3 regions of the Streptomyces sp. NPDC004266 genome follow, and region 2 is predicted to be linked to each of the others. Evidence: riboswitches for the same ligand, from Rfam matches in the RefSeq annotation. Region 2 holds a riboswitch; each other region holds the start of a gene.
What was found. A riboswitch is a leader RNA that binds a small molecule or an ion and turns the genes downstream of it on or off. The one in region 2 is predicted to bind S-adenosylmethionine.
Positions count from the first base shown of each region.

Region 1 (10,235 bases), on a different contig from region 2:
TCGCCTCCGGCGGCGCCCAGCCCACCTTCGCCACCACGCCGACCTCGCTGGGCGGCGTCACCGCCGCCGCGGACGGCACCTTCTCCCTGAACGTACGGCCGTACTACGGCACCGACGCCATCTACACCGCGCTGCGCCCGTCGCCGTACTACGCGAACGACTCCCGTCCGTACGACCGGAACGACATCGCCGTCCCGCAGCCGTTCTCGTACTCCTCGTACCGGATCACCCTGGACGAGTACGGCAAGGTCACCGCCACCGGCTCCCTCGGCGGCAACTGCTACGAGACCCAGCCGGTCGTCCTCCAGTACTCCCGCGACGGCGGGCGCACCTGGGGCACCCTGCGCTCCGGCACCGCCCCCTACTGCGGGGGGTACAACCTGTCCGCCTGGGGCTACACCGACGCCCGCTACCGGGTCCACCACCCGGTGACGGACCAGCTCGTCGCCAAGGCGGGCGCGAGCATCCACCTCGCCCGCTACGAGACCCGCTTCTCCGCCTTCACCATCAGCCCCACCCGGCCCGTGCTGAACGGCAGGATGACCGTCTCCGGCACCGTCCAGCGCAAGGTCAACGGCGTCTGGAAGGCCTACCCGGGCGCGCGGCTGACGCTGTACCTCAAGCCCAAGGGCGACACCCGGTGGTACTGGGTCACCAAGAGCATCACCACCAACGCCTACGGCAACTTCAGCTACCGCGCCACCGCCTACGAGGACGGCTACTGGGTCATGGGCCTGCAGCCTCCGGCCGGCTACTTCTACAGCGAGACGAATGCGAAGTACATCGATGCGCGCTGACCTCCGCCCCCGCCTCTCCCTGGTCGCGGCGCTGACCGCCGCCGCGCTGTCCGCCGCCGCCCTCCCCGCCCTCGCGGAGGAGGCGCCGGCCGCACCCGGCCCGATCGGCATCGGAACGGCCGTCACCGACGACGGCCAGCGCGGCACCTTCAAGGTGGCCGCCTGGACCGACGCCCCGCAGGCCAAGGTCACCCAGGTCTCGGCCCGGATCCGGCAGGGCGACACCGTCCTCGCCGAGATCCCCGCCCTGGCCCCCGGCAACACCTGGGACCCGTACCTCGCGGGCCGCTTCCTCGTGCCCGCCGAGGCCGCGCTCAAGCTCACCGAGGACGGCGGCACCATCCCGGCGCTCGGCACGTACGCCATCGACGTCACGGCCACCGACTCGCTGGGCAACACGTCCACCCGCACCGGCGCCGGAACGCTCGACTTCCGGCTGCGGCCCCAGCTCACCTTCGGCGTCGGCACCCCCGCCTGGGACGACCGGAACGCCCACCCGCAGGGCACGCTGGTCGGCATCCAGCCCGGCTCCGGCGACGCCGTGCCGCTGTCCGGCCGCACGGTCACCGTCGAGCCCGTGGGCTCGACGCCGGGCTCCCCGACGACGGCGGTCACCGACGACACGGGCGCCTACGTCGGCGGTCCGCTCGCCGTGGCCACGCCCGGCTGGGGCACACAGCTCAAGGCCGTCTTCTCCGAGGACAGCGCCGAGGTGCACGGCTCCGACGAGCAGTACCGCTACGTGACCGACGTCAAGCCCCGTACGGTGACGGTCACCGCCGCCGCGGACAAGAAGCGGGCGCTCAGCGGCGAGACCGTCACCGTCAGCGGCCGGATGACCGACCCGGGCGCGGCGGGCGCCCCGCTCGCCGACCAGCCGGTCCTCGTGTCCCTCGGCTCCTACGACTACGGCACCCCGTACGGGAAGACGGTCTACACCGACGCCGACGGCCGCTTCTCGGCGCGGCTCGTCGCCGCCGCGGGCGTGCAGTACGGCGAGTACTGGCGGGTCTCGTCCGTCGACCCGTACCTGAACTTCGCCGAGCGCGGCGGCGCCGTCGCCGTGCCGTGGGAGTCCCGCATCGACCTGGTCGGCGGCGGTCTCACGGCCGACTCGAAGGTCTGGGTGACGGGCGTCTTCCGGCCCCGGTACTCGGTGTACTCGCGCAGCACCTCGACCACCCAGTACGTCCAGCTGGAGCAGTCGGCCGACGGAAGGACCGGCTGGCGGAAGCTGTCCGCCGCGACGGCGTCCGCCGACTACTGGACGACGTTCTACGCCGGGGCCACCAGCAACGGCGGCTACTTCCGCGTCCGGCACCTGACGACCGACGAGTACGCCGAGTCCGTCAGCCGGGTCTTCCGCCTCGTCCGCACGCCCACGCGGATCGCGGGGATGAACGCCGGCCCGGAGCCGGTCGCCAAGGGCGCGTACGTCACCGCGACGGGCACGCTCCAGCACTACACGGGCGGTGCCTGGCGGGTGTACGGCTACGCGCCGGTCGCGCTGCAGTTCCAGGCGAAGGGCACGACGACCTGGCGTCAGGTCGCCACGGGCCGGACCGGGGCGCACGGGGAGATCTCGCTGAAGGCGAAGGCGTCCGTGGACGGCAGCTGGCGCATCCGGTACTGGGGCGACTCCACGCACTTCCACTCGCCGGCCCCGTGGGCCGATTACGTCGACGTGCGCTGAGTCCTCCCGCAGGACGGCGGAACGCCCGAGGGCGGCACCCCCACCAGGGGGTGCCGCCCTCGTTCGCGTTCAGCGATGGACAGCCGATCCGTCAGGATCAGAAGTCCATGTCACCGCCCGGCATGCCGCCGCCGGCCGGCGCGGCGGCCTTCTCCGGCTTGTCGGCGATGACGGCCTCGGTGGTGAGGAACAGCGCGGCGATCGACGCGGCGTTCTGCAGCGCGGAGCGCGTGACCTTGGCCGGGTCGATGATGCCCTCGGCGATGAGGTCGACGTACTCGTTGGTCGCGGCGTTCAGGCCGTGGCCGACGGGCAGGTTGCGGACCTTCTCCGCCACGACGCCGCCCTCGAGGCCGGCGTTGACGGCGATCTGCTTCAGCGGGGCCTCGAGGGCCAGCTTGACGATGTTGGCACCGGTGGCCTCGTCGCCCGCCAGGTCGGCCTCGAGCTTCTCGAAGACGTTCGACGCCTGGAGCAGGGCCACGCCACCGCCGGCGACGATGCCCTCCTCGACGGCCGCCTTCGCGTTGCGAACGGCGTCCTCGATGCGGTGCTTGCGCTCCTTGAGCTCGACCTCGGTCGCGGCACCGGCCTTGATGACGGCCACGCCGCCGGCCAGCTTCGCGAGGCGCTCCTGGAGCTTCTCGCGGTCGTAGTCCGAGTCGGAGTTCTCGATCTCGGCGCGGATCTGGTTCACGCGACCGGCGACCTGGTCGCTGTCACCGGCACCGTCGACGATGGTGGTCTCGTCCTTGGTGATGACGACCTTGCGGGCGCGGCCCAGCAGGTCCAGGCCCGCGTTCTCGAGCTTGAGGCCGACCTCCTCGGAGATGACCGTGCCGCCCGTGAGGATGGCGATGTCGTTCAGCATGGCCTTGCGGCGGTCGCCGAAGCCCGGGGCCTTGACGGCGACGGACTTGAAGGTGCCACGGATCTTGTTGACGACCAGGGTCGACAGGGCCTCGCCCTCGACGTCCTCGGCGATGATCAGCAGCGGCTTGCCCGACTGCATGACCTTCTCCAGGAGCGGGAGGAGGTCCTTCACGGAGGAGATCTTGGAGTTGACGATCAGGAGGTACGGGTCGTCGAGCGACGCCTCCATGCGCTCCATGTCGGTGGCGAAGTACGCCGAGATGTAGCCCTTGTCGAAGCGCATGCCCTCGGTGAGCTCCAGCTCCAGACCGAAGGTCTGGGACTCCTCGACGGTGATGACGCCTTCCTTGCCGACCTTGTCCATCGCCTCGGCGATGAGCTCGCCGATCTGGGTGTCGGCGGCGGAGATGGAGGCCGTGGAAGCGATCTGCTCCTTGGTCTCGACATCCTTCGCCTGCTCGAGCAGGGCGCCGGAGACGGCCTCGACGGCCTTCTCGATGCCGCGCTTGAGGGCCATCGGGTTGGCACCGGCGGCCACGTTGCGGAGGCCCTCGCGGACGAGCGCCTGGGCGAGGACGGTGGCGGTGGTCGTACCGTCGCCGGCGACGTCGTCCGTCTTCTTGGCGACTTCCTTGACCAGCTCGGCGCCGATCTTCTCGTACGGGTCCTCGAGCTCGATCTCCTTGGCGATGGAGACACCATCGTTGGTGATCGTGGGGGCGCCCCACTTCTTCTCGAGGACGACGTTGCGGCCCTTGGGGCCGAGGGTGACCTTGACGGCGTCAGCGAGCTGGTTCATGCCGCGCTCGAGACCGCGCCGGGCCTCCTCGTCGAACGCGATGATCTTGGCCATGTGAAGTGGTCCTCCCGGACATGGGGTGGATAACGCTCCAGGACCGCGCCGACGCCCGCGACGGACGGCCTCCGCGACTCCGCGTGGTTCCTTGCCCCACCCGGCCGGCGACCTCGTCTGCCCGATCCTCGTAGCACTCTCACCTTCCGAGTGCTAACGCCAATGATTAGCACTCGCCCTATGAGAGTGCAAGCGACTCTCGCGTTTCGGGAGGTCGACCGGGACGTCGATCAAGGAGGGCCCGGGCGGGCGGGAGCGGGGCGGGGGCGGGAACGCGCGAGGGGTCCGCATCCCCTCAGGGATGCGGACCCCTCGACGGCGTTGCGTCGTCGGCCGATCGCGCCGCGCTCAGACGGCGAGCTTGACCATGTCCGCCTGCGGACCCTTCTGGCCCTGCGAGATCTCGAACTCGACCCGCTGGCCCTCTTCGAGGCTGCGGTAGCCATCCATCTGGATCGCGCTGTAGTGGACGAAAACATCCGCACCACCGTCTACCGCGATGAAGCCGTAGCCCTTCTCCGCGTTGAACCACTTGACGGTGCCCTGAGCCATGCCTAACTCCCCTATTACTGGCCCTTGCGCGGGACCCGCACTTCGCGGACCCGGGTCAGACCTCTGCGCCGGAACGCGTCGACCGCGGCTGAATGTATCTGCCCAACTGCCCTCTGCAACAGGTCATTCGACCGAGAATTCTGGGCGCGACCGAAAGGGGAATTGGGGAGAATCCCCTGGATCACGGGGCAAGTCGGGCCCGGCAAAGCGCGCAGAAGGTACACAACGCGCACACACTTTGGCTGCATCTAGTCGGGCGGAGACGCATTCTCATATGCGCCTGGCATGAGCAGCGGAGGGGACTTCCCCAACTCTACCGCGCTCAACCATGCAGAATTGCCCCTTCCGCTTTTCGCGCGGAAGGGGCAATTCGTACTGACCGGTAAGGCTCGACCGCGGCTCAGCAGCCGCCGGCGACGGCCGGGATGATCGAGACGCCCGCGCCGGCCGGGGTGGCCGTCTCCAGGCCCTGCTCGAAGCGCACGTCGTCGTCGTTCACGTAGACGTTGACGAAGCGGCGCAGCTTGCCCTGGTCGTCCAGGACGCGGGCGGCGATGCCCGTGTGGTTCTTCTCCAGGTCCGCGATGACCTCGGCGAGGGTCGCGCCCTCGGCCTGGACCTCGGACTGACCGCCCGTGTAGGTGCGGAGGATGGTGGGGATGCGGACGTTCACGGCCATGTGTTCGTAACCTTTCAGAGCGCCAGGCCGGCGTCGCGGAACGCGTCCAGGCTCGGGCGGATGGTGGCGGTCGCCTGAGAGGTGTCGGCCACCGCGTCCAGGGTCTTGAGTCCGTCGCCGGTGTTGAGGACGACGGTGGTGAGGTTCGGGTCGATCAGACCCGCCTCGACGAGCTTCCTGGTGACGCCGACGGTGACGCCGCCGGCGGTCTCCGCGAAGACGCCCTCGGTCTGGGCGAGGAGCTTGATCGCGTCCACGACCTGCTCGTCGTTCACGTCCTCCACGGCGCCGCCGGTCCGGCGGGCGATGTCGAGGACGTAGGGGCCGTCGGCCGGGTTCCCGATGGCGAGCGACTTGGCGATGGTGTTCGGCTTCTGCGGCCGGACGACGTCGTGACCGGCCTTGAAGGCGGCGGAGACCGGGGAGCAGCCCTCGGCCTGGGCGCCGAAGATCTTGTACGGCTTGTCCTCGACGAGGCCCAGCTTGATGAGCTCCTGCAGACCCTTGTCGATCTTCGTGAGCTGGGAGCCGGAGGCGATCGGGATGACGAGCTGGTCGGGGATGACCCAGCCGAGCTGCTCGCAGATCTCGTACGCGAGCGTCTTGGAGCCCTCGCCGTAGTACGGGCGGAGGTTGACGTTCACGAAGCCCCAGCCCTCGCCGAGCGGGTCGCCGATGAGCTCCGAGCAGAAGCGGTTGACGTCGTCGTAGTTGCCCTCGATGGCGACCAGGTCACCGCCGTAGACACCGGCCATGACGACCTTGCCCTGCTCCAGGTCGTGCGGGATGAACACGCAGGAGCGGAAGCCGGCGCGGGCGGCGGCGGCGCCGACGGCGCCGGCCAGGTTGCCGGTGGAGGAGCAGGAGAGGGTGGTGAAGCCGAAGGCGCGGGCGGCTTCGAGGGCCTGGGCGACGACCCGGTCCTTGAAGGAGTGGGTCGGGTTGCCGGAGTCGTCCTTGACGAAGAGCCTGCCGGGGGCGACGCCGATCTCGCGGGCCAGGTTGTCGGCCTGGACGAGCTTGGTCCAGCCGGGGTTCAGGTTCGGCTTCTCGGCGACGTCGGCGGGGACGGGCAGCAGCGGGGCGTAGCGCCAGATGTTGGCGGGGCCGGCCTCGATCTGCTTGCGCAGCGCCTCGGGGTCGCCGGTGGGAAGGTCGTACGCGACCTCGAGCGGTCCGAAACAGAGCTCGCAGGCGAAGATCGGGCCGAGCGGGAAGTGCTCACCGCATTCGCGACAGGAGAGCCCGGACGCGGGACCGAGGTCGACGGTGGTGGGGGTAGCGGTCTGTACAGCCATGGAGGCGAGGCCCTTTCTCCTCATCTTTCCCATTGGCGAATTTTTCGCCATGAGACGGATTTGGCACCTTCCCTAGCCGGGGACCTCGCTGGAGGACGAGTAATGACCGACTGGAGGGTTGCCGGGGCTTCAACGGGCCGTTTCCCTCTGCCCCTCTGGATGAGCGGTATTCGATTGTGAAGCGCGGTGGACTTTCGTTCCTGCGCTCCGACGCGGTCGGCACCCCGACGTGCATCGGGCATCCGCGTTGTTCAAGACTGTAACCGAAGGCCCGGACGCTTGAACCGGCCGTCCGAACCGCGAGATGGAGATCACGTGCTGGAAGAGGTGGAGCGCTGGCTGGGCCGGCGGTCCTGGTCCGTGGCGGACCGGCCGCTGGAGCGGATCCTCGCCGCCAAGCGGAACACGAAGGTCAGCGTCGTCCTGCCGGCGCTGAACGAGGAGGCGACGGTCGGGGACATCGTCGCCGTGATCCGCCGCGAGCTGATGACGGAGGCGGTGCCGCTCGTCGACGAGCTGGTGGTGATCGACTCGGGCTCCACGGACCGCACGGCGGAGGTGGCCGCGGCCGCCGGCGCGCGGGTGGTCGCGCGGGACTCGATACTCCCCCGGATACCGGCCGTGCCCGGCAAGGGCGAGGTCCTGTGGCGGTCACTGATGGTGACCAGCGGGGACGTCGTGTGCTTCGTGGACGCGGATCTGCGGGACTTCTCGGCGGACTTCGTGACGGGGATCGTGGGCCCGCTGCTCACCGACCCGGACGTCGACTTCGTCAAGGCGATGTACGACCGCCCGTTCGGCGACACCCCAGGTCAGGGCGGCCGGGTCACGGAGCTGGTGGCCCGCCCGCTGCTCAACCTCCACTGGCCGCGGCTGGCGGGCTTCGTGCAGCCGCTGGGCGGCGAGTACGCGGCGCGGCGCTCGCTGCTGGAACGGCTGCCCTTCCCGGTCGGTTACGGAGTGGAGCTGGGGCTGCTCGTGGACGCCCTGCACACGGTGGGCCTGGACGCGCTCGCACAGGTGGACGTGGGGGTGCGCAAGCACCGGCACCAGGACGGGCAGGCGCTGGGCCGGATGGCGGCGGCGATCTACCGGACGGCGCAGCTGCGGCTCTCGCGGGGGCACCTGGTGCGGCCGCGGCTGACGCAGTTCGAGCGGGGCCGGCAGGGCTTCGAGCCGCGGACGTACGCGGTGGACACGGAGGAGCGCCCGCCGATGGCCGAGATCACGGAGTACGCGCGGCGCCGCGTGGCGTGACGGGCCCGCGGCGACCGAGCGTGGCCGGATCAGCCTGTCTCGTATACGTACGTTTGAGCGTTTACGGGACGGGCTAGGTTCGCCACATGGCTACTGTGCTCGTCGCATCCAACCGGGGCCCCGTCTCGTACGTGCTCGGCGAGGACGGCTCGCTCGACGCCCGGAGGGGCGGCGGCGGCCTGGTCTCGGGCCTGAGCGCCATCGGCTCCCGTGACAGTCTCTGGGTCTGTGCGGCCCTCGGCGAGGGCGACCGGGAGGCGGTCCGGCGCGGGACCGGCGAGCCGGGCGTGCGGATGCTGGACATCGACCCGGGGGTGTACGCCGACGCGTACAACGGCATCGCGAACTCGGTGCTGTGGTTCCTCCACCACCACCTGTACGACATCCCGCGCGAGCCGGTCTTCGACGCGGAGTTCCGCCGCCGCTGGGAGTCGTACCGCGCCTACAACCGCGCCTTCGCCGAGGCGCTCGCGGCGGAGGCCGCGGAGGGCGCGGCGGTCCTGGTGCAGGACTACCACCTGGCCCTCGTCCCGGGTCAGCTCCGCGAGCTCCGCCCCGACCTGCGCATCGCGCACTTCACGCACACGCCGTGGGCGTCCCCGCAGTACCTCGGGATGCTCCCGACCGACATCCGCGAGGAGCTCCTCCGGGGCATGCTCGGCGCGGACCGGCTGGGCTTCCACACCAGGGCCTGGGCGTCGGCGTTCGAGGACTGCGCGGGCGACCTCGGACGCACGCGGGTGGCGGCGCACCCCCTGGGCGTCGACGGCGAGGAGCTGCGGGCCCTCGCGCACCGTCCGGAGGTGGACGAGCGCCTCGCGGGGCTCCGCGCGGAGATCGGCGACCGCAGGAGCATCGTCCGGGTCGACCGCACGGAACTGTCGAAGAACATCCTGCGCGGCCTGCTGGCCTACCGGGAGCTCCTCACCGTCCACCCGGAGTGGCGCGAGCGGGTGGTCCACCTGGCCTCGGCCTACCCCTCCCGCCAGGACCTCGACTCCTACCGCTCGTACACGGCGGCGGTGAAGGAGCTGGCGGAGGAGATCAACACCGAGTTCGGCACGGCGGACTGGCAGCCGGTGCTGGTCTCGGTGAAGGACGACTTCACCCGCTCCCTGGCCGCCTACCGCCTGGCGGACGTGGCCCTGGTGAACCCGGTGCGCGACGGCATGAACCTGGTCGCCAAGGAGATACCGGTCGTCTCGGAGGCGGGCTGCGCCCTGGTCCTGTCCCGCGAGGCGGGCGCCTACGAGGAGCTCCGCGAGGACGCGCTCACGGTGAACCCCTTCGACGTGACGGAGACCGCCGAGGCCCTGCACGCGGCCCTCTCGATGCCTCCGTCCGAGCGCGCGGACCGCACGAAACGCCTGGCGGCCACGGCCACCTCCCAGCCCCCGCAGCGCTGGTTCCTGGACCAGCTGGAGGCGCTCGGGGGCTAGGGTTCCCGAGGCGCTCGGGGGCCGGCGGCTGCCGAGGCGCTCAGGGGCCGGCGGCTCCCACGGTGGCCCCGGCCCGCTCCCTGCCCCACGCCGCCAGCGGCTCCAGGGCCTCGTTGAGGCGGATGCCGGACTCGGTCAGGGCGTACTCGACGCGGGGCGGGACCTCGTCGTGGGAGACGCGGTCGACGACGCCGTCCGCCTCCAGCTCGCGCAGGTGGGAGGCGAGGACCTTCTCGGTGATGCCCGGGACCAGCCGGCGCAGCTCCCCGAAGCGGCGGTGGGGCTGTTCGTGGAGCGCCCAGAGGATGAGCACCTTCCACTTGCCGCCGATCACCTCCATCGCGGTGTCGATGCCGCAGACGTGCCCGTCGGGCGCGCCCGGCCGGTTCAGTGTCGCCATCAGCCCCGTCCCTCCGACCTGTTCGCTCACCTCAGGGTAACCACCCACTTCCAAGTGGGTACTTGAGCGGGCCGGAGGCGTCGGCGCAGCCTTTCGGGCATGACGCAGAACAGTGCAGTGAAGTCCCCCGTCACCCTCCTCGGCCTCGGCTCGATGGGTACCGCCCTGGCCCGCGCCTGGCTCGCCGCCGGGCATCCGCTCACCGTCTGGAACCGCACCCCGGCCCGCGCCGAGGCGCTCGCCGCCGAGGGCGCGAAGGTCGCGGACAGCCCGGCCGCGGCCGTCGCGGCGAGCGACCTCGTCGTGGTCTGCCTCCTCGACGACGACTCCGTGGGCGCCGCCCTGGACGGTGTCGACCTGGACGGCAAGGACCTGGTCGACCTGACCACCACGA
Region 1 is NZ_JBIAMM010000003.1:488,759-498,993, forward strand. It holds gene ACFYUZ_RS10285 (hypothetical protein) at 1-797, shown strand, start outside; gene ACFYUZ_RS10290 (hypothetical protein) at 787-2,490, shown strand; gene groL (chaperonin GroEL) at 2,588-4,216, opposite strand; gene ACFYUZ_RS10300 (cold-shock protein) at 4,565-4,768, opposite strand; gene ACFYUZ_RS10305 (MoaD/ThiS family protein) at 5,169-5,447, opposite strand; gene thrC (threonine synthase) at 5,462-6,769, opposite strand; SAM riboswitch class I at 6,763-6,911, opposite strand; gene ACFYUZ_RS10315 (glucosyl-3-phosphoglycerate synthase) at 7,061-8,002, shown strand; gene ACFYUZ_RS10320 (trehalose-6-phosphate synthase) at 8,089-9,441, shown strand; gene ACFYUZ_RS10325 (winged helix-turn-helix transcriptional regulator) at 9,482-9,841, opposite strand; gene ACFYUZ_RS10330 (NAD(P)-dependent oxidoreductase) at 9,941-10,235, shown strand, end outside.
Region 1: another riboswitch for S-adenosylmethionine. It lies ahead of thrC (threonine synthase); the one in region 2 lies ahead of ACFYUZ_RS02860 (aminotransferase class V-fold PLP-dependent enzyme).

Region 2 (10,235 bases):
CAACCGGTCAGGGCAGGCGGTTCCTCCGCTGCCACCCCGGATGGGTGATCAACCGCGCGAAGGTTCGAAGGCCGACCCTAGTGACCAAGTTGTGATCAGTTCAAATCCCACTGGCAAAAATCTCGCCCACGCACCACTTTATTTACATACATCACACGGCCCGTGATGGGTACTTGACGGTGCGCCGTCCAGAATTCGGGCATAACTCGCAGGAGTTGCGATGCGTCACGAGAGCCGCGAAAGCCGCTTGAGCAACAAGGCGGACGCCACCGGCCGCGCCCCCGCCTTCGCGACGCCGTCGGCGACCTCGCGATCGGTGGAGACCACCACCACCGGCCGCCCCGGCGGCTCCGCCCGGACCAGCTGCCGGATCAACTCGTCCGCCGTGACACCGGGCTTGGAGAACAGCACCCGCACCCCGCGCGGCGGCGCGAGCAGCACCGGGGCCGCCAGCTCCGCCCCGTCGAAGACACAGGTGACCTCGGCCCCCGAGCGCGCCGCGAGCGCCGAGAGCCCGCCGAGCAGCCGCAGCCGCTGCTTCTCCAGCGGCATCGTCGGATAGCCGGTCTTGGTGACGTTGTAGCCGTCGACGACCAGGTGCGTCTGCGGCAGCGCCAGCAGCTGGTCGAGCAGCGCCGGGTCCGTCTCGGAGAGCGCCCGCGCCGCGATGTCCTTCGGGGACATCCGCCCCGGCTCCACCGCGTCCACGGTGTCCGCCGGGTGCGTCGAGACGGGCGGCAGCGCGAGTTCGCGGCGCAGCCCCTGGGCCGCGTCGAGGACCGTGTCGAGCAGCAGCCGCAACCGCATGTCCTCCACCGAGCGGCCCTCGCGGGCGGTCCTGCGGCTCGCTTCCAGGGCGGCCTCGACCTCGCCGAGCCGCGCCCTGAGCCGCCGCGTCTCGCTCTCGGCGGCCGAGACCTGCGCCGCCGACTCGGCCCGCGAGGCCTCGATCTCGCCCTGCGCCCTGCGCAGCGCGGCCTCGCCCCGCTTGACGTCGCTCTGGGCGCTGCGCAGCTTGCGGTGAAGCGATTCCGCTTCCTTGCGGGCGGCCTCCAGGTCGTGCCGGAGCTGCTCGGTCTCGCCCCGGGAGCGCTCCCGGGCGGCGGCGAGCTCCTCGCGCAGCCGCTCCAGCTCGCGCCGGCCGGCCTCGTCGGCCCGCTCGGCGTCGGCCCGCTGGACCTCCTCGCCGGCGGCGGCGACGAGCTTGACCCAGCCGGGCGGGCGCAGCACATAGGCGGCCGCCGCCACGTCGACGGGGTCGGCGGCCGCGGGCGGGGTGCCGGTCTCCACGGCTCCGGCCAGCTCGGGCTGGCCCTGCTTGAACCGTTCGCCGATCCGCTGCCGGAAGAGCGGGTCGCTCTCCAGCGCGGCGGCCATCGCGTTGCCGGCGAACTTGGCCCGCCGGCTCGCGGTGAAGCGGGCGTACTGCCGCAGGGGGGCGGGCAGCTCCGCGACGGTGAGCCCGCCGAAGGCGTCCGCGACCAGCGCGACGACCCGTCGCCGTACGCCTTCCGGCAATGGGTGGTCGAGCGTCTCGGCAGCGTCACCTGCCGCGCCGGCCGGCTCACCACCGTGCGCGGGCTGCTCCACGATCCGTCACCCCTATGTCGTCCGCGCCGTCCCTCAGGAGGCGGCGCCCGGCCTGTCCACCAGTTCGATCTGGTCCACCGCGTTGCACCAGCGGCAGCGGACCGACTCGATGGTCTCACTCACCACCTGCCGCTCCTCGACCGTCGGGTCCCCGGCGAGGTCCAGATGGACGTACTCCACGACCTTGGAGGAGCGGGTCACGTCGAAGCGGGTCAGATTGCCGCAGAGCGTGCAGCGCCAGCGGGTCTCGTCGGTCGGCAGGGGAACCGTCGTCATCGGTGCCGTCCTTCTTCCTGTTGCGTGGTACCAGGTACGGGAGCCGCGGTGCGCCGTCGAACTGCGGTCGGTGGTGCCCGTAACCCTACGGCCTCACGGGGAGGGCGGGGCACGGCGAGGCACTCTGTCCACTTCGGCCCCGGTACGCCATGATCTGTCCATGATCGACTGGCGAGGCGGGGCCCTCGGTGCCTGGCGGGGCGTCCGCGGCGGCCCCCTGGTGACGTACGGACTGATCGCCGCCTGCTGCCTCCTCTTCGTGAGCAGCCCGGTCGCCGGACTCAACCCGGTGTACGGCACCGGCGACGAGCTCCTGGCCGCCCAGGGCGCCTACTTCCGCCGCTGGGGCGTGATCCCCGCCGAGCTGACGAGCGGCGACCCGCGCGCCCTGCTCACCCCGCTGACCGCGCTCTTCGTCCACGGCAGCTGGCTCCACCTGCTCGGCAACATGCTCTTCCTGTACGTCTTCGGGGCGATGGCCGAGGAGCGCATGGGCCCGGTCGGGTTCTGCCTCTTCTACCTGGGCACCGGCTACGTCGCCCTGTGCGGGTACGCGGTGGCGCACGCCGACAGCGGGCAGACCCTGGTGGGGGCCTCCGGGGCGATCTCGGCGGTGCTCGGGGCCTTCCTCTTCCTCTTCCCGCGCTCCCGCGTCACCAGCCTCTTCCCCTTCCTGTTCTTCCTGCCGCTGCGCTTCCCGGCCTGGATCGTGCTGATCTTCTGGTTCACGCTGCAGTGGCTGGCCGCCCGGGCGGCGGGCGCGGGGCCCGGCGTCGCCTATCTGGCCCATGTCGTGGGCTTCTCGGTCGGCTTCCTCTACGCCTGGGGGCGCTTCCGCGGTGGGGATAGAGTGAAAGCCCAAGCCGCGGCGACCGAGGGAGAAAGCCAGCCGTGATCACCGCGATCGTGCTCATCAAGACCAGCGTGGACCGCATCCCCGAGATCGCCGAGTCGATCGCCGCGCTCGACAGCGTCAGCGAGGTCTTCTCGGTCACCGGTACGTACGACCTGATCGCCATGGTCCGGGTGCCGCGCCACGACGACCTGGCGGACGTGATCCCCGGCCGCATCAGCAAGATCCCCGGCGTCGAGGCCACGGACACGCACGTCGCCTTCCGGACGTACTCCCAGCACGACCTGGAGGCGGCCTTCGCCATCGGCCTGGAGTCCTGACACCGCGCGCCCGGCATGGCTGAAGGGGGCCTCCCGATCGGGAGGCCCCCTTCACCCGTACGAGTGAGTGATCAGCCGCGGTCGGGGACGCAGCGGCCGTCCTCGGTGCGGTACTTCCACTGCGCGCCGTCCCGGACGAGCTCCTTCACCGCTCCGACGAACCGCTCCACGTGCTCGTCCGGCGTGCCGGCGCCGAAGCTCACCCGGATGGCGTTGAGCGACCGCTCCCCCGGGGCCGCCTCGGGCGCGCCGCACTCGCCCGGGTCCTGCGGGTCGCTGCCGAGCAGGGTGCGGACCAGCGGGTGGGCGCAGAAGAGCCCGTCGCGGACGCCGATGCCGTACTCGGCGGAGAGCGCGGCGGCGAAGTGGGAGCTGTTCCAGCCCTCCACGACGAAGGAGATGACGCCCACGCGGGGCGCGTCGTCGCCGAAGAGCGAGAGCACGCGCACCTCGGGCATCTCGGCCAGGCCCTCGCGGACCTTCGCGATCAGGTGCCGCTCACGGGCGACGAGGGAGTCGAAGCCGGCCTCGGTGAGCGCCTTGCAGGCGGAGGCGATCGAGTAGACGCCGATGACGTTCGGCGAACCGGCTTCATGTCGGGCCGACGTGGTGTGCCACTCCACGTCCACACCACCGTCGGCCCGACGGGCTACCTTGCGGGACGCTCCACCGCCCGCGAGGTAGGGCTCGGAATCCTGCAGCCAGTCGGCGCGGCCGGCGAGGACGCCGGAGCCGAAGGGCGCGTACAGCTTGTGCCCGGAGAAGGCGACCCAGTCCACGTCCAACTCCCGCACGGAGACGGGGTGGTGGGGGGCGAGCTGGGCGGCGTCGAGCACGATCCGGGCGCCGTGCGCGTGCGCGGCGGCGGCCAGCTCCCTCACCGGCCACAGCTCGCCGGTGACGTTGGAGGCGCCGGTCACGCAGACCAGGGCGGGGCCGTGCGGGTCGCGGTCGGCGAGGGCCCGCTCCAGGGTCTCGACGGCCTGGGCGGGGGTGCGCGGCGCGTCGAGGTAGGTGACGCCGGCGTCCCTCCACGGCAGCAGCGAGGCGTGGTGCTCGGTCTCGAAGACGAAGACCTCGCAGCCGGCCGGGAGGACCTGGGCGAGCAGGTTGAGCGAGTCCGTGGTGGAGCGGGTGAAGACGACCTGGTCGTCGGGGCGGCAGTCGAGGAACTCGGCGACGGTGGCGCGGCTGTTCTCGAAGAGGTCGGTGGAGAGCTGGGAGAGGTAGCCGGCGCCGCGGTGGACGCTGCCGTAGTAGGGGGCGTACGCGGCGACGTCGTCCCAGACCCGCTGGAGGGCCGGCGCGCTGGCCGCGTAGTCGAGCGCCGCGTAGGTCACCTCGCCGCCGGTGACGAGCGGGACGGTCACGTCCCGGCCGAGGACCGGCAGCGGGGCGGCGCAGCAGGGGTCGGCGGACTCGGCGGAGGCGGAGGCGGTGGCGACGGCGGCGTTCGGGCGTGCGGACATGGCGGTATCTCCCGGCGGGCGGTGCGGAATGGCTTCGGTGGATCCCGTACGCGGCCGGGTGCGGCGGGGTACGGGTGATGCCTCGGAGGACGTGCGGGTACGCGGAGGCGACCCTGTTCCGAGGGTGAAGAAGGGGCGGACTCGCCCTATCGCATTCGCTTGCTCACGGAAAACGCTCCTCGACTGACCAGGACCCCTGGTGTTCGAGGGATCCGCGCTTGCCGTAGACCTCGCTGCCTACGGCCTGGTCATCACCCGGGGCACCCCGCCACGGAAGGAGGGTTGCCGGACAGCAAGCCGGGGCCAAAACGCTGTCACTCGTGACCTGTTCCAGAAACTACGCCAGACGATCACGACGCCGCAACCCCGTCCCGGCATCCGGGACGGGGCCGCAACGCGCCGTTCACACGCGCTCAGGCGTTGCTGGCGGCGACCCACCGCTCCAGGGACCGCAGGGCCGCGCCGGAGTCGATCGACTCCGCCGCCTTCGCGATGCCCGCGCCCAGCTGCTCCGCCAGGGTGCCCGTGCCGGGCTCCAGGGCGGTGAGCGCCGCCGCCGCGTTGAGCAGCACCGCGTCCCGTACCGGCCCGGTCTCCCCCGCGAGCAGCCGACGGGCCACGTCGGCGTTGTACGAGGCGTCGGCGCCGCGCAGGGCCTCCAGGGGGACGAGCTCGATGCCGACGTCCCGCGGGTCGAAGCGCTCCTCGGTGACGCCGCCGTCCCGGACCACCCAGACCCGCGAGGTGGCGGTGGTGGTCAGCTCGTCCAGGCCGTCGTCGCCGCGGAAGACCAGGGCGGAGTTGCCGCGCTCGGCGAGGACGCCGGCGACGATCGGCGCCATGCGCGGGTCGGCGACCCCGACGGCCTGGGCCTTCACCTTGGCGGGGTTGGTCAGCGGGCCCAGGACGTTGAAGGTGGTCCGGATGCCCAGCTGGCCGCGGGCCGCGGCGACGTGCCGCAGCGAGGGGTGGAACTTCACGGCGAAGCAGATGGTGATGCCGGCCTCCTCGGCGACCTCGGCGACCCGCTGGGGGGTGAGGTTGAGGTTGATGCCGAGCTTCTCCAGGACGTCGGAGGAGCCGGAGGCGGAGGAGGCGGCGCGGTTGCCGTGCTTGACGACCTTCGTGCCCGTGCCGGCGACGACGATGGAGGCCATCGTGGAGATGTTGACGGTCTTGGCGCCGTCGCCGCCGGTGCCGACGATGTCGACGGCGGGGCCGGGCACCTCGATCGTGTTGGCGTGCGCGTACATGGTGCGGACGAGGCCGGTGATCTCCTGGACGGTCTCGCCCTTGGCCCGCAGCGCCACCATGAATCCGGCGATCTGGGCGTCGGTCGCCTCGCCGCTCATGATCAGGTCCATCGCCCAGGCGGTGTCGTCGGCGGAGAGGTCCTTGCCGTCGAGCAGACCGTTCAGTAGGACGGGCCAGGAGCGGCCCGCCGACGTAGGTCCTCCAGCGGGGTTCGCAGCGCTCATGGCAGCTCCAGGTGATCACGTGACGGATACGGTCCCACCCTATCGACCTCCGGGGACGGCAAAGAGCCCCGTCCATCGAATGGACGGGGCTCTTGCCGTGGCGACCTTCAGGTCAGGTGTTCAGGTGATCAGTGGTGGCCGTGGCCGCTCTGGATCTCCTTGTACTCCTCGACCGTGGGCTTGGCGATCTGGCTGTCCTCGCCGTAGTAGCCCTTGTTGAGCTTGACCCGGAGCTTCTCCATGGCGCCGATCTTGCGCTCCACGCCGTTCTCGTCGACGGCCGGCGGAAGCTCGGCGGCCTCGTACTGCTCGTGCGCCGTGAGGCGGTGCAGCTCGCCCTGGCTGAGCGGCTCGTGGACCTCGACGAACTCACCGTGCGGCAGGCGCTTGATGATGCCCGACTCGCGGCCGTGCAGCACCTTGTCCTTGTCGCGGCGCTGGAGGCCGAGGCAGATCCGCTTGGTGGCGACGAACGCGATGACCGGGCCGACGAAGAAGAAGATCCGCACGAACCAGGTGATCGAGTTCAGCGACAGGTGGAAGTGGGTCGCCCAGAGGTCGTTTCCACCACCCACGAGCATGATCATGTACGCGGTGATCCAGGCGACACCGAAGGCGGTGCGCGTCGGAGCGTTGCGCGGGCGCTGCGCGATGTGGTGCTCGCGCTTGTCGCCGGTGATCCACGACTCGATGAACGGGTAGACCGCGATGGCCGCGAGGACCGCCGGGAAGATCGCCAGCGGGATCATCACGCCGAGGACCAGCGTGTGGCCCCACAGGTTGATCTCCCAGCCCGGCATGACACGGATCAGACCCTCGGCGAAGCCCATGTACCAGTCGGGCTGGGCGCCGGTGGACACCTGGTCCGGGCGGTACGGGCCGATGGCCCAGATCGGGTTGATCGAGGCGATCGCCGCGATGACCGCGATGACACCGAAGACCAGGAAGAAGAAGCCTCCGGCCTTCGCCATGTACACGGGCAGCAGCGGCATGCCGACGACGTTGTTGTTCGTCCGGCCGGGGCCGGCGAACTGGGTGTGCTTGTGGACGAACACCAGGATGAGGTGGGCGACCACGAGGCCCAGCATGATGCCGGGGAGCAGCAGCACGTGCGCCGAGTAGAACCGGGCGACGAAGTCGCCGCCGGGGAACTCGCCGCCGAAGAGGAACATCGACAGGTACGTGCCGAGGACCGGCACGGACAGGATCGCGCCCTGCATGAAGCGGACACCGGTGCCGGAGAGCAGGTCGTCCGGGAGCGAGTAACCGGTGAAGCCGGTGAACATGCCCAGGAAGAACAGCAGGAAGCCGAACAGCCAGTTGATCTCACGCGGCTTGCGGAACGCGCCGGTGAAGAAGACGCGCATCATGTGCACGAACATGCCGGCGAGGAAGATCAGCGCCGCCCAGTGGTGGATCTGCCGGATCAGCAGACCACCGCGCACCTCGAAGGAGATGTGCATGGTCGAGTTGAACGCCTCGGACATCAGCTGTCCCTGGAGCGGGACGTACGGTCCGACGTACTCCACCTCGTTCATCGACGGGTGGAAGAACATCGTCAGGTAGACGCCCGTCAGGATGATGATGAGGAAGCTGTAGAGGCAGACCTCGCCCAGCATGAAGGACCAGTGGTCCGGGAAGATCTTCCGCATGTTGGCCTTGGCCAGCGTGTAGATCCCCAGGCGACCGTCGGCCCAGTCCGCGACCCGCTCGCCGGCGGGCGCCTTCTTCTGCGTGTTGGTCACGGTGCTCATCCGCGCTCCCAGAATGCCGGGCCGACGGGCTCGTCGAAGTCGCCGAGCGCCTCGAGGAAGCCCTTGTCGTTCACGCCGATCCGCAGCTGCGGGAGGGGGTGACCGGCCGGGCCGAAGATGACGCGGGCGCCGTCGGAGAGGTCGAAGGTGGACTGGTGGCACGGGCAGAGCACGTGGTGCGTCTGCTGCTCGTACAGGGAGATCGGGCAGCCGACGTGGGTGCAGATCTTCGAGAACGCGACGATGCCCTGGTGCGACCACTCGAGCTCGCGCTTGTCCTTGATGTCCTCCGGCTGGATCCGGACGATCATCAGGGCGGCCTTGGCGATCTCGGTCTGGAAGTGCTCGTCGTGCTCCGAGAGGCCCTCGGGCATCGCGAAGGTCAGCGAGCCGACCGCGACGTCCTCGGGACGCAGGGGCTCGTGCGTGTTCATGTTGATGAGCTGGAGCCCCTTGGTCCACATGGTGGTCCGGAGCTTCTTCTCGGGCAGCGGGCCCATGTCACGCAGCAGGACGATGCCGGAGAGCGGTACGAGCGACAGCGCGCCGAACATCGTGTTGCGAATGAGCTTGCGGCGGCCCATGCCCGACTCCGCGGCACCGGCCGCGAAGTCCGCCATGACCTTCGCCTTGACCTCGGGCGACGCCGCCATCGGGTGACGCTCGTCGGCGACCTCGACGTCGGACATCAGGGTGCGGGCCCAGTGGACCGCGCCCGCGCCGATGAAGAAGAGGGCGGCACCGAGGGTCAGACCCAGGGCGAAGTTGAGCGCGGACACGTGACCGAAGGGCCAGATGTACACGATCTTGTCGACCGGGAAGATCACGTACGAGGCGATGAAGCCGACGGTGGCCAGCATCGACAGCGTGAACATGAAGGCGACCGCACGCTCGGACCGGCGGGCGGCCCGCTCGTCGATGTCCTGGATGCGGGGCTTGTGGGGCGGAAGGCCCGGGTCGGCGAACGGGTCGTCGGCGACCGTCACCGCGCCGTGCGCGGTGTCCTGCCCTGCCGGCAGGGTCTCTTCTGGAATCTCTTGGCTACTCATGACTTCTTGGCCTTAGCGGTGTGGGCCGCGACCCAGATGGCAACTGCGATCAGCGCGCCCAGGCCGAAGACCCAGGCGAACAGGCCCTCGCTGACGGGGCCGAGGCCACCGAGCTTGAGACCGCCCGGGCTCTCGGAGGAGTCGCTGTTGACGGCCTGGACGTACGCGATGATGTCCTTCTTCTCCTTCTCCGGCATCGTCGTGTCGGGGAAGGAGGGCATGTTCTGCGGGCCGGTCTGCATGGCCTCGTAGAGGTGCTTCGGGTCCACGCCCTCGAGGCTGGGGGCGTACTTGCCGTAGGTCAGCGCGCCACCCTCGCCGGTGAAGTTGTGGCACTGGGCACAGTTGGTGCGGAACAGCTCGCCACCCTTGGCGATGTCGGCACCGTCAGGGCTGTACTGGCCCTCGGTCGGCTTGATCGGGCCGGCGCCGAGGGAGGCGACGTACGCCGCGAGCTGATCGATCTCAGCCTGCGAGTAGATGACCTTCTTCCTCGGAACCTGGGCGCCCGGCTGCTGGGCCGGCATGCGGCCCGTGCCGACCTGGAAGTCCACGGCCGCCGAACCCACGCCGACCAGGGACGGGCCGTCAGAGGTGCCCTGACCGCCGGTTCCGTGGCAGCTGGCGCAGCCGACGGAGTAGAGCTTCTTGCCCTCCTCGATGGCGAGGGACTGGGCGGTTTCATCGGCCTTCGCCGTGCCCGCGGGCGCGAACGCGGCGTACAGCCCCCCAGTGGCCGCCAGCGCGAGAAGTAGGACGACGACCGCCGCCAGCGGATGGCGTCGTCGTGCGGAGAGCTTTTTCACGGATTACCCCGGTGTCAGGATCTTCTGCGTCGATGCTTGCTGGATGTCTCGGTCCGCCGCGGGGGCGGAGCCGATTACTTGATCATGTAGATCGTGGCGAAGAGGCCGATCCAGACGACATCGACGAAGTGCCAGTAGTAGGACACGACGATGGCGGCGGTTGCCTGCTCGTGAGTGAACCTCCTGGCGGCGTACGTCCGGCCGAGGACCAGCAGGAAGGCGATGAGACCGCCCGTCACGTGCAGGCCGTGGAAGCCGGTGGTCAGGTAGAACACCGTGCCGTACGGGTCCGAGGACAGCGAGAGGCCGTCCTTCTTGACCAGCTCGGTGTACTCGAAGACCTGGCCGCCGATGAAGATCGCACCCATCACGAACGTGATGATGAACCACGTCCGGAGCTTCTTCACATCGCCCCGCTCCGCGGCGAAGACGCCGAGCTGGCAGGTGAGGGAGGAGAGCACCAGGATCGTGGTGTTGGTGGCCGAGAACGGGAAGTTCAAGGCCGAGGCCTTTTCCGCCCAGAACTCGGGGCCCATCACCGATCGAAGGGTGAAGTACATCGCGAAGAGGGCCGCGAAGAACATCAGCTCGGAGCTCAACCAGATGATGGTTCCGACGCTGGTGAGGTTCGGTCGATTGA
Region 2 is NZ_JBIAMM010000001.1:636,340-646,574, reverse strand. It holds gene ACFYUZ_RS02880 (NYN domain-containing protein) at 226-1,590, opposite strand; gene ACFYUZ_RS02875 (hypothetical protein) at 1,624-1,866, opposite strand; gene ACFYUZ_RS02870 (rhomboid family intramembrane serine protease) at 2,027-2,761, shown strand; gene ACFYUZ_RS02865 (Lrp/AsnC family transcriptional regulator) at 2,758-3,039, shown strand; gene ACFYUZ_RS02860 (aminotransferase class V-fold PLP-dependent enzyme) at 3,111-4,508, opposite strand; SAM riboswitch class IV at 4,718-4,834, opposite strand; gene trpD (anthranilate phosphoribosyltransferase) at 4,922-5,986, opposite strand; gene ACFYUZ_RS02850 (cytochrome bc complex cytochrome b subunit) at 6,115-7,740, opposite strand; gene ACFYUZ_RS02845 (Rieske 2Fe-2S domain-containing protein) at 7,737-8,789, opposite strand; gene ACFYUZ_RS02840 (c-type cytochrome) at 8,786-9,595, opposite strand; gene ACFYUZ_RS02835 (heme-copper oxidase subunit III) at 9,670-10,235, opposite strand, start outside.

Region 3 (10,235 bases), on a different contig from region 2:
GCGAAGTGGGCGCCGGTCCCCAGGAGCGCCGCCGCGGCGGTCAGCCACAGGGGTGGCCACGGGCGGCCGGGGAGAGCCAGCGTCAGGAACGCGGGCAGCAGTCCGAAGGCGACGGCGTACGGCAGCCAGGAGAGGACCGTCCGCTTGAGCCACAGGTTGTACGTCCAGCCGGCGGCGACGCAGCCGAGGTGCACCGCGCCGGCCGGGAGCCCGCGGCCGAGTGAGAGCGGGACGCAGACCAGCAGGGCCAGACAGGCCGCCGTGCCCACCGTCCCCGGCCGCGCGGCCCCCGTGGCCAGTGGCTTGTCACGGCGTCCGGCGGCCCGGTCGCGCCGCAGGTCCAGCCGGTCGTTGCACCATCCGATCGACAGCTGGCCCGCGGCGACCGCGGCCACCGCCCCGGCCCCCGGGCCGAAGTCCAGCCCGGAGGCAGCGGCCAGCAGCGCCGCGAGGAGTGTCACCGCCGCCGCCGGCACCGGGTGACTCGCCTTCAGCAGGCCTACGACGACCGGAAGTTCCCTCCGGCCCGGAACAGCCGGGACGGCGAGGCGGTGGGTTCCCTCGTCCGTGGTGGGGCGGCTTCCTTCGTCCGTGGTGGGGCGCACCGCACCACGCTAGGCGACGGCGCGCCCATGACCTCCGGGTTGAGGGTGTCGACGCCTCACCGTCCCTATGTTGGAGCAATGACCCGCGTCCTCGCGGTGAGCACGGCCTTCCCGCCGCACCGCTACATGCAGCACGAGATCACCGAAGACCTCGTCTCCGGCCTGCCGCCCGGATCCGACAGGGACGTCGTGCGCCGGTTGCACGCGGCCGTCGGCGTGAAGAGCCGTCATCTCGCTCTGCCCCTCGACCGCTACCGCGACCTCGGCGCTTTCGGCGAGACCAACCGTCTCTTCGTCGAACTGGCCACCGCGCTGGGCGCCGAAGCCGTCGAACGGGCTCTCCACGGCGCCGGCGTGCGCCCGGAGGACGTCGACCTGGTCGTCTCGACGACCGTGACCGGCATCGCGACGCCCTCCCTGGAGGCCCGCCTCGCGGCACGGATCGGCCTGCGGCCCGACGTCAGGCGCACGCCCCTGTTCGGGCTCGGATGCGCCGCGGGCGCCGCCGGTCTGGCGCGCGTCCACGACTTCCTCGACGGCCGGCCGGAGGGCACCGCGCTCCTCCTCTCCACCGAGCTCTGCTCGCTCACCTTGCAGCGCGCCGACACGTCGCCGGCGAACCTGGTGGCGAGCGGTCTGTTCGGGGACGGGGCCGCCGCGCTCGTGGCCGTCGGCGGTGACCGCTCCCCCGCGTCCTCCCGTACGGCGTCGCCCCCCTCCGGGTCCTCCGTGCCGAGCGTCGTGGCGGTACGCAGCCGCCTGTACCCCGGGACCGGGCACCTGTTGGGCTGGGACGTCGGCGACTGGGGCTTCCGCATGGTCCTCGGGCCCGAACTCCCCGAACTGGTCAGGCTGCACGTGACCGAGGAGGTCGAGTCCTTCCTCGCCGCGCACGACCTCAAGCCCGGTGACGTGGGGGCATGGATCTGTCACCCCGGCGGCCCGAAGATCCTGGACGCGCTCGCCGAAGGGCTCGGTCTGCCGGACTCGGCCCTCGCGGCGAGCCGCCGCGCCCTGGCCGCCCACGGCAACCTGTCCTCCGCGTCGGTCCTGCAGATCCTGGAGGACACCCGGACCGACCGGCCGCCGCCCGGGACGGTGGGCCTGATGCTCGCCTTCGGACCCGGCTTCTCGTCCGAACTCGTCCTCCTGGCCTGGTGAGGCCGGAGTGACCGTGACGCTGTACACCGTATCGGTCCTGCTGGTCGTCGCCGAGCGCTTCGCGGAACTCGCCGTGGCGCGACGCAACGGCACCTGGAGCCGGGCCCGGGGCGCCCTCGAGCACGGCGCCGGGCACTACCCGGTCATGGTCGTCCTGCACGCGGCGCTCCTCCTCGGCTGCCTCGTCGAGCCCCGGGCGGCCGACCGGCCCTTCCTGCCGCTGCTCGCCTGGCCCGCGCTCGCCCTCACGCTGGCCGCCCAGGCCCTGCGATGGTGGTGCATCGGCACGCTCGGGCCCCGCTGGCACACCCGGGTGCTGATCGTCCCCGGTCTCCCGCTCGTCGCCTCCGGCCCCTACCGCCGCTTCCGGCATCCCAACTACGTCGCGGTCGTCGTCGAGGGCGCGGCCCTGCCGCTGGTGCACACCGCCTGGCTGACCGCCCTGGGCTTCTCGCTCCTGAACGCGGCGCTGCTCGCCGTCCGCATCCGCTGCGAGAACACCGCGCTGGCGCCTTCGCACGCCCTCTCCTCCCCCGGTGCCGCGTCGTGATCGACCTCCTCGTCGTCGGCGGCGGGCCGGCGGGACTGGCCACCGCGATCCACGGAGCGCGACGAGGCCTCGACGTCATGGTCGCCGAGCCGCGGCCGGGGCCGATCGACAAGGCCTGCGGAGAGGGGTTGATGCCCTCGGCGGTGCGCGCCCTGAGCGCCCTCGGCGTACAGGTGCCCGGCCCCCGCCTCCGGGGCATCCGCTACGTCGACGCCGTCGGCGACCGAAGCGCCGAGGCCCGGTTCCGCGCCGGGGCCGGTCTCGGCGTACGCCGGACCGTGCTGCACGAGGCGCTCGCCGCCCGGGCCGCCCGGCTCGGCGTTCCGGTCGTCCCGCACCGCATCCGCCGGGTGACCCAGTCCGACGCGTACGTGACCGCCGACGGGATCACCGCCCGCTATCTCGTGGCGGCCGACGGGCTGCACTCCCCGACCCGGCGCGCGCTCGGCCTGACCGTACGGCCGGCCGCCACCCGGCGACACACGCCCCGGTACGGACTGCGGCGCCACTACGCCGTCGAGCCGTGGACCGATCTGGTCGAGGTGCACTGGTCCGCCGACTGCGAGGCGTACGTCACTCCGCTCGGACCGCGACAGGTCGGCGTCGCCGTCCTCACCTCACGCCAACTCCCCTTCGACGAGCAGCTGCTGCGTTTCCCCCACCTGGCCGCCCGGCTGCGCAGCGCCGACAGGACACCGGTCAGGGGCGCCGGGCCGCTCCGCCAGCAGGCCCGTTCGCGGGTGGCCGGCCGGGTGCTGTTCGTCGGCGACGCCGCCGGGTACGTCGACGCGCTGACCGGCGAGGGCCTCACCCTGGCCCTGACGGCGGCGGACGCCCTCGTACGCTGCCTCCGCGAGGGCCGCCCGCAGGAGTACGAACGGGCCTGGTGCCGCTTGTCCCGCAGCTACCGCCTCCTGACGGGGTCCCTGCTCTGGGTCCGGAACCAGCCGCCGCTGGCCCCCCTGATCACTCCGGCGGCTGCCCGGTTCCCCGGCCTTTTCCGGGGCGCCGTGAACCTGCTCGCCTGACCGTCGTCCCCCGTGGCCGGAAAGCCGTTGGCAGGTCGCCCCGGGAGTCTTGTATGGTTCCTCCCGAATCATCCAGAGGGGTGGAGGGACCGGCCCTACGAAGCCCCGGCAACTCCCCGGTCGACTCGGCGTTCCCTGTTCGCGCCGTGCCGTCGGGATCAGTGCCAACTCCGGCCCGCGCCAACGTGGCGCGGGAAAAGATGAGGAGACACGGTGCTCTCTGTGCTGCCCTTCGCCCAGGCTCTGCCCACGCCGGGCTTCCCCCGTACCCGTCTCGTGACCGCGGTGCATCGGCCGACCGCTTCGGCCCTTTCCCGCTGATCACCCCTGCCCTCCCCGGGCGAGGCCTCCGCGAACCACGGCTCGCGGACGAGACTGGAGTACCCCTTTTCGTGAACGCATCCGATGTTTCCAGTGGTGTCGGTGTCCTCGACAAGGCCACCGTGATCCTCGGCGCGCTGGCGGCGGGCCCGGCCACTCTGGCCGAGCTGGTCGCCGCCACCGGCCTGGCACGGCCCACGGCCCACCGGCTCGCCACCGCGCTCGAACACCACCGCATGGTCGCCAGGGACCTGCAGGGCCGCTTCGTGCTCGGCCCCCGGCTCGCCGAGCTCTCGGCCGTCGCGGGCGAGGACTGCCTGCTGGTCGCGGCCGGCCCGGTCCTCACCTCGCTCCGGGACACCACCGGGGAGAGCACACAGCTCTACCGCCGCCAGGGTGAGGTGCGCGTCTGCGTCGCCGCCGCCGAACGGGCCGCCGGCCTGCGCGACATCGTGCCCGTGGGCTCCGCACTCCCCATGAAGGTGGGCTCCGCCGCCCAGGTCCTGCTCGCCTGGGAGGACCCCGAACGCTACTACCACGGTCTGCAGGGGGCGCGCTTCACGGCCACCGCCCTCGGCGGCGTACGGCGCCGGGGCTGGGCCCAGTCGATCGGTGAACGCGAACCGGGAATGGCCTCCGTCTCGGCGCCGGTGCGCGACCCGGCCCATCGCGTCGTGGCCGCCCTCACGGTCACCGGCCCGATCCAACGCCTCACCCGTCACCCCGGCGCCCGGCTCGCGAAGGCCGCCGTCGACGCGGCCGACCGCCTCACCGACGCCATGCGCCACTCCTGACCGCGGTGCCGTCGGCAGGAGGCCGGGGCGGTCGCAGAGGCGGTGAGGGGTGTACGGGTCGACAGCGGCCCTCCGCGCCCGGCACGGTGGCCGGGCGTTACGAGCGGCGGGCTACGGCGTCACCGGGCGGGGATCGGCTGGGTGAGGTTCACCGGGTTGCCGTCGGGGTCCTTGATGTGGGCGACGCGCTGTCCCCACGGCATGTCGTTGGCGCCGCCGCCGACCGAGCCTCCCAGCGCCGCCACCCGGCCGAGCGTCTCGTCGACGTCGTCGACGCCGATGCTGAGCAGGATCCGCGGCGCCTCCCGGTCCCCCGGGTCCGCCGTGGCCACCAGCCCGAGGTCGGTGTCTCCGATGCGCAGGCCGAGGTAGAAGAGCGGGCCTTCCTCCGGGATCCGGGAGACCTCCTCCGCGCCGAACAGTTTCGTGTAGAAGCCGAGCAGGACGTCCGGGTCGGCAGTGAGGATCACCGGCTGGATGGTGGACATGGCACTCCTGTCGTGAACGGTCGTGTCACCGGGTGGACCGTTCGGGGACGGAGAACTCATCGGCGGGGAGGAAACCGTGCCGCTCCGGCTCGGGGGGCGCGGCCGGACCTGCCCCAGCGGCCCGGGCGTGAGTTCCGGACGGTGCCCCGGGCCTCGTGCTCCGGCGTCTCCTCCGGGTTCGTCGCCGCGTCCGCGCCCGGTTCGCGGCGGACCGGCCAGAGCGCGAGTTCGAGGCCGGAGGTGCTGCCGCCGGCGGTGACGGGGTCGCCGTCGCCGACGACGCGGGCGTTCCTCACCAGGCCGCCCTCCGCGGTTCCCGCCTGTTTCCGGGAACCCGGCGCTCCGTCCGTCCGACTCCTCCACCGCACGAGCACGGCGGTACGGCGGCGCTGAAGGGCACGGGATGGGCGGACTGGACATACGGATGCGGGGTGTCGCGTGCCGGCACGGCCGTACCGAGGCGGTCGCCGGGGTCGATCTGGAGATCGCCGCCGGCGAGCGGGTGGCGCTGACGGGGACGAACGGGTCCGGGAAGACGACGCTGCTGCGCGCGGTCCTCGGGCTGCACCGGCAGGTCGGCGGCACCGTCGAGGTCGGCGGGCGGTCCGCCCGCACGGCGGCCGAGTGGGCGTGGCGGCGGCGGTCCTGTGCGTGGATCCCGCAGAAGCCGGCCGCCGGGAGGTTCCCCCTGCGCGGGGACGAGCTCCTGGCGAGCAGCGGCGCGCCGGCGGAGGCGGCCGGGGGCGCCGAGCGGCTGGGCGTCGGGGCGCTGACCGGCCGGCCCGTGGACACGCTGTCCGGTGGGCAGTTGCAGCGCATGTACCTGGCACGGGCCGTCGGCTGCGTCGCGGCCGGTGCGCGGGTGCTCCTCGCCGACGAGCCGACCGCCGCCCTCGACTTCGCCGGGCAGGAGGAGGCCGCCGACGTGCTGACCGCGCTGCCGGTGACGCTCGTCGTGGTGACCCATGACCGGGCGCTCGCCGAGCGGTGCGACCGGGTCCTGGAGATGGCCGCCGGCCGGCTCAGGGAGGTCCGGTGACTGCTCTCGCGACGGCCGACCTCGGGGCCGTGCTCCAGCTCGTGCCCGTCCGGCGGGCCGGTGTCGCCCTGCTCCTGGCAGCCGTCGGGCTGCCGGTGATCGGCGTGATCATCGTGGGCCTCGACATCATGCCGGTGCGCTTCGCGATGATGCACGTGGCCCTGCTCGGCATCGCGGTCGGCCTTCTGACCGGACTGGATCCGATGCTGTGCGCGCTGGTGGCGTGCGCCCTCTCCGGAGCGGGGGTCGCCCCGCTGGCCCGTACGCCCGGCGGACTGTCCGGCGCCATGGGCCTGTTGATGAGCCTGGCCGTCGCGGCCGCGCTGCTCGTCCTCGCCGTCTCCGGGGTCGACGCCTCGGGCGCCTTCGCGCTCCTGTGGGGCTCGATCCTGTCGGTCGGCACCGCCGACCTCGTCGTCCTCGCCGCGCTCGCCGTGGTCGTCCCGGTCCTGTTCCGGTGGAGGCGCAGGGACGTGGCCCTCCTCCTGTACGACCGTGAGCTCGCCGAGTGTTCGGGCGTACCGGTCCGCCTCCTCACCACCGCCCTCCTCGTGCTCGTCGCGGTCGCGGTCGCCGGCACGATCAGACTGACCGGTGCCCTGCTCGTCGACGCGCTCACCCTGCTGCCCGCGCTCGCCGCGCGGCGGCTCGGCCGCTCGCTGTGGTCGATGACCCTCTGGGCGGTCGGCATCGGCCTCGCCGTCAACCTCACCGGCTTCCTGCTGGCCCTCTGGCTGGACTGGCCTCCGGGCCCGGTCCTCGTCCTCACGGCGGGGGCCGTCGTCCTCGCCGCGCACCTCGTCCCCGAACGGAGAAACAGCTCATGGCGCGCACCCGCGTCCGTACCCCCCACATCGCTTCCCTCGTCGCACTGACCGCGGCGGTTCCGCTCCTCACCGGATGCGGGAGCGAGGACGCCTCGGGCCCGGAGGGGCACAAGGCCGCGGGGCACAAGCCGGTGGTGGTGGTCACGACCACCTGGGAGGGGGCCTTCGCCAAGGCCGCCGGGGCCGAGGACGTCACGGTGATCGTGCCGCGGTCGGTCCACCACGCCCCCGACTACGACCCGAAGCCCTCGGACCTGGCCGCCGTCGCGAAGGCCGACTTCGTGCTGTACGCGCCGTTCGAGCCGTACGCCGCGAAGATCAAGGAGGCCGCCGGGTCGAAGGCGAAGCTGGTGGAGGTGAACCTCGACAACGACCCGGCGAAGGCGGGCGCCGAAGTCACGCGCCTGGGCGGGCTGTTCGGTACGGAGGAGGCCGCCGCACGGTTCAAGGAGCGCCTCGACGGTGAGGTCGCCGAGCTGAACGGCGAGCTCAGGGCCGCGTGGCCGGGCGGGAGGAGCCCGTCCGTCGCCGCCCAGGTCTTCACCGGGTGGGCCGCGGGGCTCGCCGGCGCGACGACGGTGGGGACGTACGGCCCCGAGCCCGTCACCCCGGCCCAACTGGCCGCGCTCTCCGCGAAGAAGCCCGCTTTCGTCCTCGACAACGCCCACATGTCGGCGGGAACCGTCCTGCCCGACACCGGCGCCGAGCAGGTGGAGATCGTGAACTACCCGGGCGAGGACCTGGACCTGCTCGCCGTGTACCGGGGCGCGGCCGCCGAGCTGAAGAAGGCGATGAGCGGATCCTGACCGCATGCGGTGAGGGGAGGGTCGCGCGTCGGCGCGGCCCTCCCCTCCTGTCATGCCTGCGCCGGTACGGTGGACCGCCCGTCCACGGCCCGGCGTCTGAGCGCGGCCCGGTCCGGCTTGCCCGCGGCGGTGAGCGGCAGCGCGTCCAGGACCAGCACGTGCTCCGGGTGCTTGTGCCGGTCCACGCCACGGGCGGTGAGGTACGTGCCGAGGCCGTCCGGGGTCGGGCGCTCCACGCCCCTGGGCACCACGCAGGCCACCAGCCGCTCCCCCATCAGCGGGTCGGGGACGCCGACGCAGACGACGTCCCGGACCGCGGGGTGGCCGGTCAGTTCGCGTTCCACCTCGGCCGGGCTGATGTTGGCGCCGCCGCGTATGACGACGTCCTTGAGGCGTCCGACGACGTGCAGGACGCCGTCCTCGTCGAGGTAGCCGAGGTCGCCGGTGCGGACCCAGCCCTCGGGGGTGCGGTAGCGGGCGTCGAGGTCCGGGGAGGCGACGTAGCGGAGCGGGGTCATGGGGCCGCGCGAGACGATCTCGCCGATGTGTCCGTCGGGCAGCGGTTCGTGGCTCTCGGGGTCGGCGACGCGGATCTCGGCGACGCGCGGGTCGGGCCGTCCCACGACGGTCCCGGAGCGGTCGGTCGGCGGGACCTTGTGGTCCAGGCCGGTGTGGCAGTTGACGCCGTCGGCCGATCCGTACAGGTTGACGACGGAGCATCCGAACGCGTCCGCGGCGGCGGACGCGGTGGCTTCGTCGAGCGGGGCGCCCCCGAGGACGAGCGCGGTGGGGGCGGGCACGTGCCCGCCCGTTCGCTCCAGGTGTTCCAGCATCATCCGGATCATGGTGGGGACGCCGAGGACGTGGGTGGGCGTGTGTTCCCGCATCGCCGCGAGCGCGGCCTCGGGGGTGAAGTGGTCGATCAGGACGAGGGATCCGCCGTGTCGGGCGAGGGTGACGGCCGTGCCGTTCGAGCCGAAGGCGGAGCCGAGCGGGACGAGGAAGAGGCACCGGGGCGGGGTGTCGTCGGGGATGAGGGAGGCGAGGAAGTTGCCCCGCCCGCCGGCCAGGGCGTTGTGGGAGTAGGCGATCATCTTCGGCTCCGCCTCGGAGCCGGAGGAGACGAGGATGCGGGCCGCTCTGTCGGGGTCGGGCCGGGCCGCGACGAAGCGGGCGGGGTCGGTGCGCAGGAGCCCTCGGAGAGGAATCGTTCCTTCGGGTGCGGCGCCCGGTCCGGCGGAGACCACGTGCCGGAGGGCCGGCAGGGCGGGCCGGAGCGCGGCGAGGCCGGCGGCGTGGGTCTGGCCGCGGTGTTCGGTGGCGGCGACGACGGCGACGGCCTCCGCGCGGCGCAGCAGGCACTCGGCCTCCACCGCCCCGCGCCCCACCGGGAAGGGGAGGGCCACGGCCCCGAGGGCGGCGACGGCCAGGTCGGCGATGACGGCGTTTCGGTGGTTGGGAAGCTGGACGGCGACGACGTCGCCGGGGCCGACGCCGAGCCCGCGCAGGCCCTCGGCCAGGCTTCTGACCTTGCGGTCGAGAGCCGTGTAACAGAGTGCGCCCTTGGCGTCGAGGATCGCCGTCCGGTGCAGATCGGCGATCTGCCGGGCCCGGAAGAGGCTGTAGAGGTCGAGGTCCGGGCAGGTGCCGTCCAGCGCCCATGAGCGGCGGAGTCCGGCGGGCAGCAGGTCCGTGAGGGTGACGGTCACAGGAGGCTCCAGGGGTCGGGGACGGCGGGGGCGCCGTGCGCGTCCCGGCCGATCGGGCCGGACAGGCGCGGGTCGTGCCGCAGGTCGGACAGGTCGGTGGTGACGGCGGTCGCGGTCAGGCCGTGGGAGCGCAGCCGGTGCAGGGCGTCCTCGGTGCACATGCCGCTCAGGTCGTACGCGGCGGCGGCCGCCGCGCAGGGGTCGCTCGGCGCGATCCAGCCGTCGGAGGTGCGGACCGGGCGCCGGAACCCGGCCGGCGGCCGGGGGTCGTGTCCGCGCCGGACCCGTTCCAGGGCCGGGGCGAGCAGCGTGTCGGCCGCGCCGAGGAGCGAGGAGTCGACCCGTACGCCGTGACCGGTGCGCTCGCGCAGGAGCAGACCGGCCAGGACGGCCTCGGCGCCGTGCAGGCCGCCGAGGACGTCGAGCAGGGTCATGAGGGAGGGCGCGGGCGGCTCGTCGGCGGGGTGGACGGCCTCGCCGACGCCCGTACGGGCCTGCACCATGAAGTCCGTGCCCATGGGGGCGTCCGGGATCCGGTCCGCCCATCCACCCGTGTAGGCGTGGACGAGGGCGGGGTTGGCCGCGGCCAGGTGTTCGGCGTCGAGTTCGAGCTCGGTCGCCTTGCCCGGGGCCCAGTTGTGCAGGAACACGTCCGCCTCGGCGGCCAGTCCGCGCAGGCGGCGCCGGTCGTCGGGCGACTTGATGTCGATCTCGACGGCCTCCTTGCCCCGGTTGAGGGCGAGCCAGCGGGCGGAGACGCCGGAGCAGGCGGGCGGCATGCCGCGCAGCGGGTCCCCGCCCGGCGGCTCGATCCGGATCACGCGGGCACCCAGCAGGCCCAGCAGGTGGGCGGCCAGCGGTGCCTGGATCCGGCGGCCCGCCTCCAGGACCGTCATTCCCTCCAGCG
Region 3 is NZ_JBIAMM010000008.1:236,254-246,488, forward strand. It holds gene ACFYUZ_RS21035 (UbiA family prenyltransferase) at 1-605, opposite strand, end outside; gene ACFYUZ_RS21040 (type III polyketide synthase) at 684-1,766, shown strand; gene ACFYUZ_RS21045 (isoprenylcysteine carboxyl methyltransferase family protein) at 1,780-2,316, shown strand; gene ACFYUZ_RS21050 (NAD(P)/FAD-dependent oxidoreductase) at 2,313-3,344, shown strand; SAM riboswitch class I at 3,410-3,551, shown strand; gene ACFYUZ_RS21055 (IclR family transcriptional regulator) at 3,737-4,459, shown strand; gene ACFYUZ_RS21060 (VOC family protein) at 4,579-4,947, opposite strand; gene ACFYUZ_RS21065 (hypothetical protein) at 5,004-5,243, opposite strand; gene ACFYUZ_RS21070 (metal ABC transporter ATP-binding protein) at 5,351-5,986, shown strand; gene ACFYUZ_RS21075 (metal ABC transporter permease) at 5,983-6,861, shown strand; gene ACFYUZ_RS21080 (metal ABC transporter solute-binding protein, Zn/Mn family) at 6,810-7,619, shown strand; gene ACFYUZ_RS21085 (class I adenylate-forming enzyme family protein) at 7,670-9,328, opposite strand; gene ACFYUZ_RS21090 (CoA transferase) at 9,325-10,235, opposite strand, start outside.
Region 3: another riboswitch for S-adenosylmethionine. It lies ahead of ACFYUZ_RS21055 (IclR family transcriptional regulator); the one in region 2 lies ahead of ACFYUZ_RS02860 (aminotransferase class V-fold PLP-dependent enzyme).